2 regions of the Clostridium lamae genome follow, and region 2 is predicted to be linked to the other one. Evidence: a T-box and tRNA genes for the amino acid it is inferred to sense, from the RefSeq annotation. Region 2 holds a T-box; the other holds one or more tRNA genes.
The links. A T-box is a leader RNA that pairs with one kind of tRNA and senses whether it is charged. The one in region 2 lies ahead of asnS (asparagine--tRNA ligase), so its partner is inferred to be a tRNA-Asn.
Positions count from the first base shown of each region.

Region 1: it encodes a tRNA-Asn, which carries the amino acid that the T-box ahead of asnS (asparagine--tRNA ligase) is inferred to sense. The anticodon was not compared.

Region 1 is NZ_JASCQJ010000002.1:119,250-127,178, forward strand. It holds gene QK892_RS01650 (TldD/PmbA family protein) at 1-974, opposite strand, end outside; gene QK892_RS01655 (TldD/PmbA family protein) at 989-2,368, opposite strand; gene QK892_RS01660 (hypothetical protein) at 2,372-3,856, opposite strand; gene QK892_RS01665 (sensor histidine kinase) at 3,858-5,246, opposite strand; gene QK892_RS01670 (response regulator transcription factor) at 5,243-5,923, opposite strand; tRNA gene QK892_RS01675 (tRNA-Asn) at 6,055-6,129, opposite strand; rRNA gene QK892_RS01680 (23S ribosomal RNA) at 6,188-7,929, opposite strand, start outside.
Region 2 is NZ_JASCQJ010000006.1:101,753-109,681, reverse strand. It holds gene QK892_RS05255 (purine-nucleoside phosphorylase) at 1-683, shown strand, start outside; gene QK892_RS05250 (M24 family metallopeptidase) at 823-1,902, opposite strand; gene QK892_RS05245 (metallophosphoesterase family protein) at 2,023-2,721, shown strand; gene QK892_RS05240 (DUF3221 domain-containing protein) at 3,026-3,379, opposite strand; gene QK892_RS05235 (hypothetical protein) at 3,576-3,734, opposite strand; T-box leader at 3,829-4,094, shown strand; gene asnS (asparagine--tRNA ligase) at 4,147-5,541, shown strand; gene QK892_RS05225 (CDGSH iron-sulfur domain-containing protein) at 5,656-6,351, shown strand; gene hypE (hydrogenase expression/formation protein HypE) at 6,449-7,450, opposite strand; gene hypD (hydrogenase formation protein HypD) at 7,455-7,929, opposite strand, start outside.

The DNA.
Region 1 (7,929 bases), on a different contig from region 2:
GACTTTGTATTTCCTTTATAAGCAGTTTTTAAATTATGAAGTAATGTCATTAATTTTCCTTCATGGATTATATCCTTTTTCTTAGTCGCTACTCCTTCATCATCAAATGGAACTGATGCTAATCCCTTCTCTAAATGTGGATTGTCTAGTAAGGTTACCTTTTCACTTGCTATGATTTCTCCCTCTTTATCCTTTAATAAACTTAATCCCTTTTGCGCTGCATCCCCACTGAATACTCCTGCAAAGGTTGATAGTATTGAAACCATAGCTTCATTATTAATTATAGTTTTATACTTACCAGAAGGTATAGATTTACCCCCTATTCTTGAAACAGCTTCATTAATCCCATCTTTAGCTAATTTCTTAGGATTTACTTCTTCTAAAGAATTAGCCGTTACATAGCCCATTCCGTCGAGCATATTATCACCATCTTTTATAATTGGAACTACATATGCACTAAGTAAATTAGATTTATTTTCTAGATTTAATCCCTTAGAATTAATTATTCCATATTTTGAATTGCTATAGCCTATTCCGCATCCCTCAAAACTTACAACCCTCTGGTCTAGCGCTTTAGCCTCTTTCTCCATCTCTAGTGCTAACTCTATTAACCTATCTGCTGGAAGATTTTCTAAAGCCTTATAATAGGTACTAACTTCTGCATATTCGTTATCTCCTTCATAGATAAATTGAATATCTTCATTTTCAATAGCTAGAGCACTTTCTTTAGCATTCTTGACTAACATTTCTATAGCATCTTCATCTAATATTTCAGTATAAGAATATCCAATTTTCTCATTTATCTTTCCTCTAAAAGATAATCCATAAGAAGTTGTTAAATTATATTTCTCAACCTCTTCTTTATAAATATTTATGCTTAAACTCTCTCTATCTACATAGTAAACTTCATATTCATCAAATCCATTATTTTTAGCTTTTTCAAATAATTTATCAATAAATTCTTTTAATTCCATGTCCTATTCCCCCCTTATCTTCCACCTACTGTAATTTCTTTTACTCTAATCATTGGCTGCCCTACATTAGTTGGTATACTTCCTGATATAGAACCACACATTCCCTGACCTTGTGCAAAGTTCTTGCCTACCATATCTATATTCATTAATACTTCACTGCCCTTACCTATAAGGCTTGCACCTCTAACAGGCTCTTGTATTTCACCATTTTTAACAATATACCCTTCAGATACAGCAAAGTTAAATTCTCCAGTAACTGGATTAACTGATCCTCCACCCATTTTCTTCGCATATAATCCTTCAGAAATTGACTTAATTATTTCTGCTTCATCATCATTTCCAGCAGCAATATAAGTATTTGTCATTCTAGAAGTAGGTGCAAATTTATAGTTCTGTCTTCTTGAACTTCCTGTTGCCTCCATCCCCATTCTTCTACCATTTAATTTATCTATTAAATATCCTTTCAATATTCCATTTTCAATTAAAACATTTTTTCTAGTTTTATTTCCTTCATCATCGATATTTAATGATCCCCAAGCATTAGGAATAGTCCCATCATCGATTGCCGTTACTTTAGTTGAAGCTATTTGCTTTCCAAGCATATCTGTAAATACTGAATTCCCCTTTGCAACTGCAGTTGCTTCTAAAGAGTGACCACAAGCCTCGTGGAATATAACCCCACCAAATCCATTATCAATCGCAACTGTCATTTTACCAGCTGGACAATTTTTAGCATGTAACATAGTATAAGCAATTCTTGAAGCTTCTCTACCATAATATTCGGGATCAACATCATCAAATAATTCAAAGCCTTTATGAGCTCCTGGCCCTTCGTATCCTGTTTGATTTTCACCATTAGCAGAAGCAACTGAACTTATCATAAATCTTGTTCTTACTCTCTTATCTTCTGTTAATAATCCTTCAGTATTCGCTATTAAAATATTTTGTTCCTTATCCAAATATCCAACTGATACTTGTGATATTTCATCATGGTACTCTTTCGCTGCCTTATATCCAGACTTCATTACATTAATTTTTTTATCTATACTTATAGAAGATGGGATATATATTATGGGGTTATTATTGTAAACTTCTTTTCTATTTAAAACTATACTTATATCTTCTTTTAATTCTCCAAGAGCTAATGCTGCCTTTTCAGCAGTATCTAATAATGCAGATAAACTTGTATTATTAGTATAAGCATACACGCTCTTAAATCCTTTAAAAATTCTTATTCCTATTCCATGTGTTCTTCCTGATATAGAGTTTTCAACTTTGCCATTTAAAATACTTATAGATGTATCTATAGAATCTTCTTCAAATATTTCTGCAAAATCCCCTCCAGTTATTAAACATCTAGCTAAAACACTAGATAATATATCTTTTGACAACATAATTTATTCCTCCTCCATATTAATTACTCTACCTTCTTTAAAAGCTCTTGCCCATGTATCAACATATGACCCACTTGCCCATTCTGACATTATAACACTTTCCCCTTCATTTAGATCCATACTCATTAATGGATTTCCTTTTATGCTTCTCCCCTCTAATTCATACACAAATAATTTATTGTTGAATATAATTATTGCAACTCTTCCAGTAGGAGATGTATATGCATCCTCTATAAATGGAAAACTTCCCTTTAAATCCTTCCATGGTATTAATAATGTATCATAATTCAATATTTTCTTACTTGGATTTATCGATAACTTGAAATCTAAACCCTCTTCATTAGAATTTTGTGATGAAATTTTTCCTACTAATGTCCACTTTCCTTCTATTCTTTTTATTGTAAAATTAGTATAATCTACTTCTTTATTTAATGTACTTTTTAGCTCTGATGTTAAACTATCATATTCTTCGTTGAAATCTCTTTCATATTTTTGTTTAACTTCATTAGAATAAATTTCTTCTATGCTAAGCCCTTCAAATGAATTTATATTATCAATAGGAATTGTAATATACATAGGAAATACATTATTAAAATAATCTCCCTCAAATCTCTCAATAGAAATATAATCATTTGAAATAAAGTTTATATCCTTATATAAATTTATTGTTTTCTCTCTTACTAATTGTGAATCTTCCCTACTATCTATTGGTTTCGCTATAAAGTATTCATTATGGACATTTTCAGTATTACTTACTTTATTTTCAATTGTCCATATACCATTTAATCTTGGGAAAATAATATTATTCTTTTCTAAAACAGGCTCTAATTTATCATCCTTAAATGATATCCATAAAGTTCTATAACTTGCCTCTGAAAAACTTCCATCTTCCATTTTTATTCTTGGAGTTTTTAAAGCTATCATTACTCCTACATCGCTATTATAATCTTCCTCTAATACCTCTGCCTCAATTTGATTTCTTGAATAATTTTCTACTTCTATAGGATTTATATCTTCTCTAACTAGCTTTAATAATAAACCTGAATAAAATAGGTACCCATTATTATCATCTATAACTATGAATTCTCCTACTAATTTATTTGAGTCTATTACTGAAATTATATCTAACTTATTTGACGATTCTATAATATCTTTTAGTTTAAGATCTAATTCATAAGATAGAACATAGCTTCCATCTACAACTTTAAGCTTAAAACTAGGATTTTGATAGGATTTGTTAAAAATAGATATTTTGTTTTTAGATATACTAATTAACGAATTTTTTTGTGACAATATTTCATCCTTATTTTCGATTTCATCATCAATAATGTTTATATCTTCAATTTTCCAAGTTCCACTTATAATTAAATTTTCATTATTCGGTGCTTTTATAGATTGTGTATCTTTTCCATTTACTTTACTACAACCAATATTAATTGTAAATATGAAAATCAATATCAAAGAAAAAAACACTTTTAAAGTTTTCATATTATTCCTCCTTAATTATTGGAATAATAACCTCAGCCTTTGTTCCTATTCCTAATTCACTGTATATATTAAATTCTCCATGATGGAGCTTTATTATTTCATCACATATAGATAATCCTATACCATTTTTAGAGTTAGAGTTCTTACCCTTAAAGAACTTTTCTTTAACCCTAGGCAAATCCTCTTCAGATATTCCGCATCCATCATCCTCAATGACAAATTTAATTTTTTCATCATCAGTTAGTGTTTTAAATAATACTTTCCCTCCAGAACCAGTAAATTTAAATGCGTTATCTAGTATATTTATAAAAACTTGTTTTAATCTATTACTATCTATAAAAATATTTCCACTAGCTTCATAAATAAACTTTAAATCAATCCCCTCTTTATGTGCCCTTGGAGACATAAAAGATTGAATATGATTAATAAATTCTATGATATTTACCTCCCTTAGCTCTATACTTACGTTTTCATTTATGAGTCTAGAAAAATCTAATAGTTCTTCAACCATTAATGATAACCTATCTGTTTCTTTTTCTATTATTTTAAATCCTAATTCTAAGGTTTCCTTATCTGTTTCTTCACTATTTAATGTTATAGCCCATCCTTTAATAGCAGTTAAAGGAGTTCTCAATTCATGAGAAACTTGTGAAATAAATTCATTTTTCAATTGTTCTCTGGTAGATATCTCATTTGCCATAAAGTTTAAAGTATTTGATAACTGTCCAATTTCATTTTGACTGACAATCTCACTTCTAATATTTAAATTCCCACTTCCCATTTTTTCTGCAACTTGATTTAAATATTTTATAGGCCTTATAATGCTGTTAGCCAAAACTATACTTAATAGAACTCCTAACAATAATACTCCAATAGATATACTTGAAAATATAAGCATTATATTTCTTATAATCCCATCAATCTCTTCTAATGAGGTAATAAATCTAATTACTCCTATTATTTCACCATCAATCTCTAACGGATATGATACTGCCATCACTTTTTTATCAAAGTAATCTACTTTTCCAATCCATCTTGATGCTTCTCCATGAAGTGCTTTATCTACATCAGGAGCATTTATCAACTTATTGTCTTTTATTCCTATAGAATCCATTAGCAAATTACCAGTAGAATCAAATATTTCAACCTGCGCATTATTATCATTCCAAAAAGCATCTACATTATCATAAATATTTTCTACTAAAGACCTATAAGAAAAATACTTATTATAGAAATTCATTGAAACTTCTATTCTACTTTTTAAAATTGATTCCATATTATCATAATAATATTTTCTTATAAATACCATGAGCAATATATTCAATACTATAACAGTAGAAAAAATAATTATTACTATACCTCTTAGTAGCTGATTTTTTATACTTTTCATACCTTTGACTTCCACCTATAACCTATCCCCCATACAGTTTCAATATAATCTGGTGTAGAAGGCTTATCTTCAATCTTTGCTCTTAGCCTTCTGATATTTACATCTATAATTTTGGCATCACCAAAATAGTTCTTTCCCCATACTAAATCTAATAGTTCATCTCTACTAAAAGCTTTGTTAGGATTTTCAAAAAATATTTTCATCAATAAATATTCCTTTGGAGTAACATCTATTTCGATATTGTTTTTTAATAATTTTTGAGAATAAAGATCTATAACAAATGGGCCAAGTTTTAATTTTTCTTTATCATCTTCTCCTAGCCTCCTAAGCAATGCTTTTACTCTTAATACTACTTCTAATGGATTAAAGGGCTTAACTATATAATCGTCTGCACCATATTCTAATCCCATAATTTTATCCATATCCTGTCCCTTCGCTGTAAGCATAATAATTCCCATTTCTGAAAAGTTATTTCTCAATTCATTGCAAACCATGAATCCATCAATTCCAGGTAACATTACATCTAAGATTGCTATCTTAGGTTGCTCCTTATTAGCTAACTCTAATCCTTCTTCACCACTTGCTGCTTCAATAACAGTAAAATTATTTCTTTGTAAATTTATTTTTAAAAAGCCTCTTATACTTTCTTCATCTTCTACTAATAAAATTTTATTCATTCTCTCCCCCCTAAGCTATAGTTTATACTACATAAATAAATTATACCCTAAATATATCAATAAATGTAAAAAAAGAGTTTTATAACAATAGATTTAAAATCTACTCTTATAAAACTCTTTAAAATATAAAATGGCTCCGTGGAGAGGATTCGAACCTCCAACCTATCGGTTAACAGCCGAGTGCTCCACCATTGAGCTACCACGGAATATTTTATTTTCAGAGTGTTCTCTGAAAATTGCACATGAATTAATAACTATATTTTATTGGTCAAGCCCTCGACCTATTAGTATCAGTCAGCTAAATATGTTACCACACTTACACCTCTGACCTATCAACCTTGTGTTCTTCAAGGGGTCTTACTAGCTTATGCTATGGGAAATCTCATCTTGAGGGGGGCTTCACGCTTAGATGCTTTCAGCGTTTATCCCTTCCCGACTTAGCTACCCAGCCATGCTCCTGGCGGAACAACTGGTGCACCAGAGGTCAGTCCATCCCGGTCCTCTCGTACTAAGGACAGCTCCTCTCAAATTTCCTACGCCCGCGACGGATAGGGACCGAACTGTCTCACGACGTTCTGAACCCAGCTCGCGTGCCGCTTTAATGGGCGAACAGCCCAACCCTTGGGACCTACTACAGCCCCAGGATGCGACGAGCCGACATCGAGGTGCCAAACCTCCCCGTCGATGTGGACTCTTGGGGGAGATCAGCCTGTTATCCCCGAGGTAGCTTTTATCCGTTGAGCGATGGCCCTCCCACGAGGTACCACCGGATCACTAAGCCCGACTTTCGTCCCTGCTCCACTTGTGGGTGTCGCAGTCAGGCTCCCTTCTGCCTTTGCACTCTACGAACGATTTCCGACCGTTCTGAGGGAACCTTTGGGCGCCTCCGTTACTTTTTAGGAGGCGACCGCCCCAGTCAAACTGCCCACCTAACAATGTCCCGTCACCAGATTCATGGCGTCCGGTTAGAATCCCAATACTGTCAGGGTGGTATCCCAAGGTTGACTCCACCAAGGCTGACGCCCTAGTTTCTCAGTCTCCCACCTATCCTGTACAGACAATATCGGAACTCAATGCTAAGCTACAGTAAAGCTCTACGGGGTCTTTCCGTCCAATCGCGGGTAGCGAGCATCTTCACTCGCACTACAACTTCGCCGGATTTGCAGTTGAGACAGTGCCCAAGTCATTACGCCATTCGTGCGGGTCAGAACTTACCTGACAAGGAATTTCGCTACCTTAGGACCGTTATAGTTACGGCCGCCGTTTACTGGGGCTTAAGTTCACACCTTCGCTTGCGCTAAGTGTTCCCCTTAACCTTCCAGCACCGGGCAGGCGTCAGCCCCTATACATCAGCTTACGCTTTAGCAGAGACCTGTGTTTTTGCTAAACAGTTGCTTGGGCCTATTCTCTGCGGCCTGCTCTCGCAGGCACCCCTTCTCGCGAACTTACGGGGTCAATTTGCCTAGTTCCTTAACTGCAATTCTTCCGATGGCCTTAGGATTCTCTCCTCATCTACCTGTGTCGGTTTGCGGTACGGGCACTATTTCTCTCTCTAGATGCTTTTCTTGGAAGCAGGGAATCAGATACTTCAGCCTAAAAGGCCTTCCCCATCACACCTCAGGATTGTTAAGACGGATTTGCCTATCTTAACTCCCTAAATGCTTAGACTAGCATTTCCAATCGCTAGCACATCCTATCCTTCTCCGTCACACCATCGATAATAACGATAATAGTGGTATTGGAATATCAACCAATTGTCCATCACCTACGCCTTTCGGCCTCGGCTTAGGTCCCGACTAACCCTGGGCGGACGAGCCTTCCCCAGGAAACCTTAGATTTTCGGCCTGTAAGATTCTCACTTACATCTCGCTACTAATGCCAACATTCTCACTCGTAATCAGTCCACCGCTCCTTACGGTACGACTTCAGCCCGATTACGACGCTCCTCTACCGCTCAAGTAAACTTGAGCCCGTAGCTTCGGTGGTAAGTTTGAGCCCCGGACATT
Region 2 (7,929 bases):
CTTATGAAGAACTTCCTCATTTCCCTATATCAACTGTAGAAGGTCATGCCGGAAGATTAGTTATAGGTATGTTAAATGGAAAATGCGTAGTAGCTATGCAAGGTAGATTCCATTACTATGAAGGATATCATTTTAATGAAGTAACTTTTCCAGTAAGAGTTATGAAGTTATTGGGAGTTGAAACTCTTATAGTTACAAACGCTTGTGGTGCTGTAAACGAAAACTTCAAAGCTGGTGACCTAATGATTATAACAGATCAAATTAACTTCTCTGGAGATAATCCTTTAATAGGTAGAAACTTAAATGAATTTGGTCCAAGATTCCCTGATATGTCTAGTGCTTTTACTCCAGAATTAGTAGCAAAAGCTGAAGAAATTGCTAAAAATTTAAATATAGAAATTCAAAAGGGAGTTTATATGATGTTTAGCGGCCCAACTTATGAAACTCCTGCAGAAGTAAGAATGGCAAGAATTGTAGGTGCAGATGCTGTTGGTATGTCAACTGTTCCTGAAGTAATTGTTGCTGCACACTCAGGAATGAAAGTTCTTGGAATATCTTGCTTAACTAATATGGCTGCTGGTATATTAGATCAACCTTTAAATCATGAAGAAGTTATGGAAACTTCAGCTAAGGTAAAAGATACATTTACTAAGCTTATGAATAAAATAATAGAACAAATATAGGAATGTGCTGAAGCACAATGTAGAATGTAAAATGTAGAATGTAAAATTGAGGTTAAAACTCCTTACGGAGTTTTGAAAAAACCATATCTTTCACATTCTACATCTTTATTTTCAATTTATTTTTAACAACTCAAAATTTTTATTTGATTATTGTTATGTCTTTAGTTACTGAATTTAGAACTTCGCATCCATCTTTGGTTACTAAAACTAGGTCTTCTATTCTAACTCCAATATCGTCTTTTAGATATATTCCTGGTTCGATAGAGAATATCATTCCTTCTTTAACTTCTTCGTTATTTGTAGAACTAACATCTCCGAAGTCATGGTCTTCTATTCCTATGCTATGCCCTGTTCTATGTGTGAAGTATTCACCATATCCCGCATTTTCAATATAATCTCTTGCAGCTTTATCTATTTCAGAGAATTTGACTCCCTCTTTTACTTTTCTTATAGCACTTAAATTTGCCTCTTTAACTATGTTATAAATTTCTGCATGTCTCTCACTTGGTGCATCACCAAAGAATATAGTTCTAGTCATATCAGAACAATATGAGTTATATACTCCACCAATATCTATAACTATGCTATGTCCCTTCTTAATAGGAGTATTATCTGAATGATGATGAGGATCAGCCCCATTAGGACTAACTGCTACTATTGGAGAAAATGAAAATTCATGTACATCATGCTTTTCATATAAATCTGCTAATAGACTAGCATAATACTTTTCAGTCTTTCCTTCTTCTAACTTATCCCATAATTCTAACATAACCTTATCATTTATTTCTGATGACTTTTTCATTAATGCTATTTCTTCAGCATCTTTTATCATTCTTAATCTATCTATAATTGGAGAGCCATTAACAAAAGCCTTTGCTCCATTATTATTCATAAGCTTAATTAAAAAATGTGCAGGCCAATTTTTATCCACAGCTAAAACATTTTCTTTGTCCACAATTGTGCATAAAACTTGTATTGGATCTTCAATATCTGTGTACCAAATTAAATCTACACCTAAATCCTCATATACTGGGAATAATTTATTAACAATAAGCTTATGATTCCCTTTAGTATTTAAATATAAAGCTACCAGTCTCTCTCCTGGAGAAAACCACTTTCCTGTTAAATAGAATATAGCAGGTGGCGATGATACTATCATTTGATTTAAACCTTGCTTTTCCATCTCTTTTAACACATTATTTACTCTATTCATCTTCATACTATTCTTCACCTCTATTTCTAGTATAACTATAATATACCTCATTAACAAAATAATATCTATTTATATAAATTATTTATAGTGATATAATAAATTATTAATTATTTAGGAGGCTTAATTATGAAAATAGCAGCAATTTCAGATATACACGGAAATATTTATTCACTAATGAAAGTGCTAGAAGATATAGATGAACAGAAAGTTGATTTAGTAGTTTGTCTTGGAGATTTAGTTGGATATGGTCCTCATCCAAACGAAGTTATAGCATTAATTAAAAGAAGAGAAATTCCTTGCATAAAAGGTAATTATGATGCCTCTGTAGTAGATGGCGGTTTTACATTTATAAGAGATACTTCTATCAATTCTTTTTCACTACCTTGGACTGTTGAAGAAGTTAGAGCCTCAAATAAATTCTTTTTATCACAATTGCCCACAAAACTAGATTATGATTTTAATGGAGTGAAAGTAAGATTTGCTCATGGTAGCCCAGATAAAATAAATGAATACCTATTTGAAGATGGTGAAAATACTAAAAAAATAATGGAAGAAATAAATGAAGATGTACTGGTATGTGCACATACTCATATTCCTTCATATAAAAAATTTGGCGATAAAACATATGTAAATGTAGGCAGTGTTGGGAAGCCTAAAATAGGTCGTCCAAATTCTACCTATGCATTAATTGAAATTAAAGAAGATAAAAGTATTGATGTGAAGTTTAGAGAATTAGAATATGAATATAAAAGAATCGTTAAAGATGCTCAAATGTTACGTTTCCCTGGACAATTAATAGCATCATATGAAAGTGGAATCGAGTAAAAAGGAGATAGATATTATATTCCTTGCTCCGTCGTAAACTCCAAGTCGCCAGAATATAATATCTATCTCCTCACATACTGAAGGAATAAATACCTCAATACTTCGGTATTTATAAAATTTTCATAATATCTTTTTTGCTCCGTCGCATTCGCTCCAAGTCGCCAAAAGATATTATGTATTCTTCTATACACTAAAGGAATAAACACCTCAATACTTCGGTGTTTAAAAATTGATTATTTTATATTTTTGCGACCTCGCATTCGCTCCAAGTCACCGCAATATGATATTTTGCATTTTAACCTAATCAATCAATTAATAAAATTGCATAAACTGTATGTATTTGTGCTGGATAGGATTCTAATATAACACCGTCATAGAATACTCTTACTTTATCGCCAACTTTAAAATTTGTAATACTATCTTTTAATTTAACATCAAGAGAGACGCTGATTTTATCACTACTTTTAATTTCATCTTCATCTTTGTTAACAGAAACTAAAATTGATTTATCAGATACATCAATCACTTCCCCTGCAAAATTTGGCTTATCGTAAATATCATTCATTGTCATTGGCTTAAACAAATATATCAATATACTACTCATAAGAAATGTAACTACTACAATTCCCCAAAATATTTTTTTATTTTTTATTTTCATCACTTCCTTTTTGAAGAATATAAATAAATGGTTTATAAATTATCCATAGAACTCTCTAAATTTTATTCAATATTCTATATTATTATTCTATTATTATAGAATTTCTATATTTCATAGGAATAGTAGTTGTATTTAAAAAAATATATCTATCCACTATCCCTATTCTCATATGATAGTTTTAATAAAACTAAAATTTCTATTTTGAACCATCTCTAAGATATGCTTCAATTTGATTACATACTCTCTCCATTACTTCCATTATGCTATTTTTATAATCTTCTGGATATGTTATTAACATGCTTTTTAGCTTATTTAATTCAATAAATTTTTTCTCTAAAAAATTCTTATTATCCATTTAAATCTCCTTAATTTATTTCCTAAAATTATATTATGATTTAACGTTGCAAATGTTAGTAAATTGATGTAAAATCTTAATAAACTATATATGTATTATTACTTTGACGAGAAGAGTAGCTATATGGAAGTAGTCTTAGCGAGTAAGGAATGGTGTAAGCCTTATACGAAGCCTTTAGTGAAGAACATCTCTGAGTTTCTAACCGAACAAGTGAAAATTTAAGTTTATCTTAAAGTCACTTAAGTAGACTTAGACGGATTCAAACCGTTATTATTTGAATGACATTATTTAGTGTTAGAAGAGTGGCTATTTATAATAGCAACTTGGGTGGTACCGCGAAATTATCCTTTCGTCCCTTGTATTTGGGATGGAAGGTTTTTTATTTTATAAAAATTAACTAGGAGGAAAAGAAATGAGTAAAGTTGTTTATGTAAAATCTCTTTATAGAAACGAAGAAGAATATTTAACTAAAGAAATTAAAATTTCTGGTTGGATAAGAACATTAAGAGCATCTAATGCTTTTGGGTTTATAGAAGTAAATGATGGTACTTTCTTTAAGAACGTTCAAGTTGTTTTTGATAACAAAATTGAAAACTTTAAAGAAGTTTCGAAATTACCTATTAGTTCATCAATAACTGTTATAGGTACTTTAGTTGCTACTCCAGAAGCTAAGCAACCTTTTGAAATTCAAGCAAAAGAAGTTATAGTGGAAGGAATGTCTAATAATGATTATCCGCTTCAAAAGAAAAGACATACTTTTGAATATTTAAGAACTATAGCTCACTTAAGACCAAGAAGTAATGCATTTTCAGCTGTATTTAGAGTACGTTCTGTAGCTGCTTATGCTATTCATAAGTTCTTCCAAGAAAGAGGATTTGTTTACACTCATACTCCATTAATAACTGGAAGTGATGCTGAAGGCGCTGGAGAAATGTTTAGAGTTACAACTCTGGATCTTAACAATGTTCCAAAGACTGAAGAAGGAGCAATAGATTTTAAACAAGACTTCTTTGGTAAAGAAAGTAACCTAACAGTATCAGGACAATTAAATGGTGAATGCTATGCATTAGCATTTAGAAATATTTATACATTTGGTCCTACTTTCAGAGCAGAAAATTCAAACACAGCAAGACATGCTGCAGAGTTCTGGATGATAGAGCCTGAAATAGCTTTTGCTGACTTACAAGATGATATGGAATTAGCTGAAGATATGCTTAAATATGTTTTAGAATATGTTCTAGCTGAATGTCCAGAGGAAATGGCATTCTTTAATCAATTTATTGATAAAGGAATCTTAGATAGATTAAACCATGTAGTTTCATCTGACTTTGGAAAGGTAACTTATACTGAAGCAGTTGAGATATTAAAGAAAGCTGATAAGAAGTTTGAATACCCAGTTGAATGGGGAATTGACTTACAAACAGAACATGAAAGATATCTTACAGAAGAACACTTTAAGAGACCAGTTTTTGTAACTGATTATCCAAAGGATATTAAAGCATTCTACATGAGATTAAATGATGATGGAAAGACAGTTGCTGCAACTGACCTTTTAGTTCCTGGAATCGGGGAACTTATAGGTGGTAGCCAAAGAGAAGAAAGAATTGATGTCTTAACTAAGAGAATGGCTGAAATGGGTCTTAACGAAAAAGACTACTGGTGGTATCTAGAGCTTAGAAAATACGGAGAAACTAAGCATGCTGGATTTGGATTAGGCTTTGAAAGACTTATTATGTACATTACAGGTATGGCAAATATCAGAGATGTAATCCCATTCCCAAGAACTACAGGACAATCTGAATTTTAATATAATAACCCTAGTAGATAATATATTTACTAGGGTTATTATATTTTTTAAAATCCTCAAAATTTAAACTTCATAATTTTCATACGATAATACAAATGTAAAGGAGAGATATAAATGAATAATTATGAAAAAACACAAGAAAACTTGAATCTTATTTGTTTAGAATGCGAGTCTTATGAAACAAAAGATTGCGTTAAGTCAAAGTGTAATATAGGCTTTTCTATAAATGCCATAAAAGCCTCAAATCCAAATACAATTCAAATAATCAACGATGGTGAAAAACTAATACCTAAAACTGATATGAAATTATATAATAAAGATCTTATTGCTAAAGGCATTGCAAGCGTATGTAAGATATGCATGGAATGTAATAAAGGTCATGATGATAACTGTACTATATCCTTAGCTAGAAAGTCACTAGAACGTACCTATTTAAGTGTTGACGTTGTTTATCCAGGAAGTGTATTAATGTACTTATTTAATGTAGCCAAACAAGATGAAGACCTTTCTAATAAAATAAAATTTGAATATGATTCCATGGATACTGAATCTAAGCAAGAAGTTATTATGGACAAATCTTCAATATCAAAAATGAATCCAATTTCAGTTGATTTAAAAGAAAATGAAACTTATTTTTGGTGTACTTGTGGTAAAAGTTCATCTTCACCTTTTTGCAATGGTGCACATGTAGGAACAAATTTTATCCCTTTAGCTTTTACTGCTAAAAAAACTCAAAAAACACATTTATGCGCTTGTAATCATACTAAAAATCCACCATTTTGCGATGGCTCTCATTTAAAACTAGTTTAAAATAAATTAAGGGGTTGTTTCAACAGCCCCGAATTTAAATTAATCCCCCTACTACTGTTAACCCTGTACCAAAACTTAAATAAGTTTATATCATATTTTAACATATTCTAGGTAACATATTCCCTTCTAAAGGTGGTAGTATTCTTTTACCACCAAAATAATTCTCTATATAAATAGTATTTTCCTGTTCTTTAACGAATTCTCCTATGATTTTAGCATCCTTGCCTTCATGTATTGATTTAATTAAACTTAGAACCTTTTCAGCCTGACTTTCTTCCACAACTAATACCATTCGTCCCTCACAAGCCATATATAGTGGATCAAATCCTAAAAGTTCATTTATAGCACTAACCTCATTATTAATAGGAATATCACTCTCATTTAAATGTATTCCAAGGCCACAAGTACCGGAAAACTCATGTAATACAGTTGCTAGGCCTCCTCTAGTTGGATCTCTCATTATTTTTATTGAATCATAATTATCTTTGAGTATTTCTGTAAAAGGAAATAATGATGTACAATCACTTTTAATATTACTTTTTACCTTAATGTTATATCTTTCTACTGCAATTGTGGTTCCATGATCTCCTATGTTCCCTGTTACTATAATTTTATCTCCTTCTTTAATTGACTTTTGATAATAATTATCTGATACTCTTCCTATTCCACTTGTATTAATAAATACTCCATCTAATTCACCCTTTTCTACTACCTTAGTATCACCAGTTATTATATTTACTCTTGATTCTAAGCAAGTTTGTGACATTGATTTAACTATTTTCTTAAGATTTTCTAGTTCAAAACCTTCCTCTATAATAAAACTTGCACTTAAGTAAAGTGGCTTAGCTCCTGATACTATTAAATCATTAATTGTTCCACAAACTGCAAGCTTTCCTATATCTCCTCCTTGAAAGAATATTGGCTTTACTACAAAAGAATCTGTAGTAAAAGCTAATTTACCACTTACCCCTTCAAACACCGTTGCATCTTGTGCTTTTGTTAACAACTCATTATTAAAATATTTATAAAATATATCCTGAATTAATTTCTTAGTATGTTCTCCCCCATCACCATGAGTAAGCTTTATTACTTCCTTCATTTATTCATCTCCTATTATATTTGTAAAAAATAGAACATGCCCCTTCAGAAGAAACCATGCAAGGTCCAATTGCATTTTCTGGAGTACAACTTGCTCCAAAAAACTTACAATCACTTGGTTTTTTCTTTCCTAATATAATCTCATTACATGCACATTTATTAGTATTTTTTTTATTTAAATTTACTTGAAATCTTCCTGCTGCATCATAATCATTATAATTTTCATTTACCATAAAGCCTGAAGCCTTAATATCTCCAATGCCTCTCCATTCATTATCACAATTTATAAATACATCATTTAATAAGTTATTTACCTTCAAGTTTTCTTCTAAGGTAACACAACCTTTATATAAGTTCTTAAAGCTTTTCTTATTCTTTCCTTGCTCTTGAATTAAAAAATATAAGGCTCCAATAATATCAAGTTCATTAAATCCCGTTACTACTGCTGGAATATTATACTCTTCTACAATAAACTTAAAA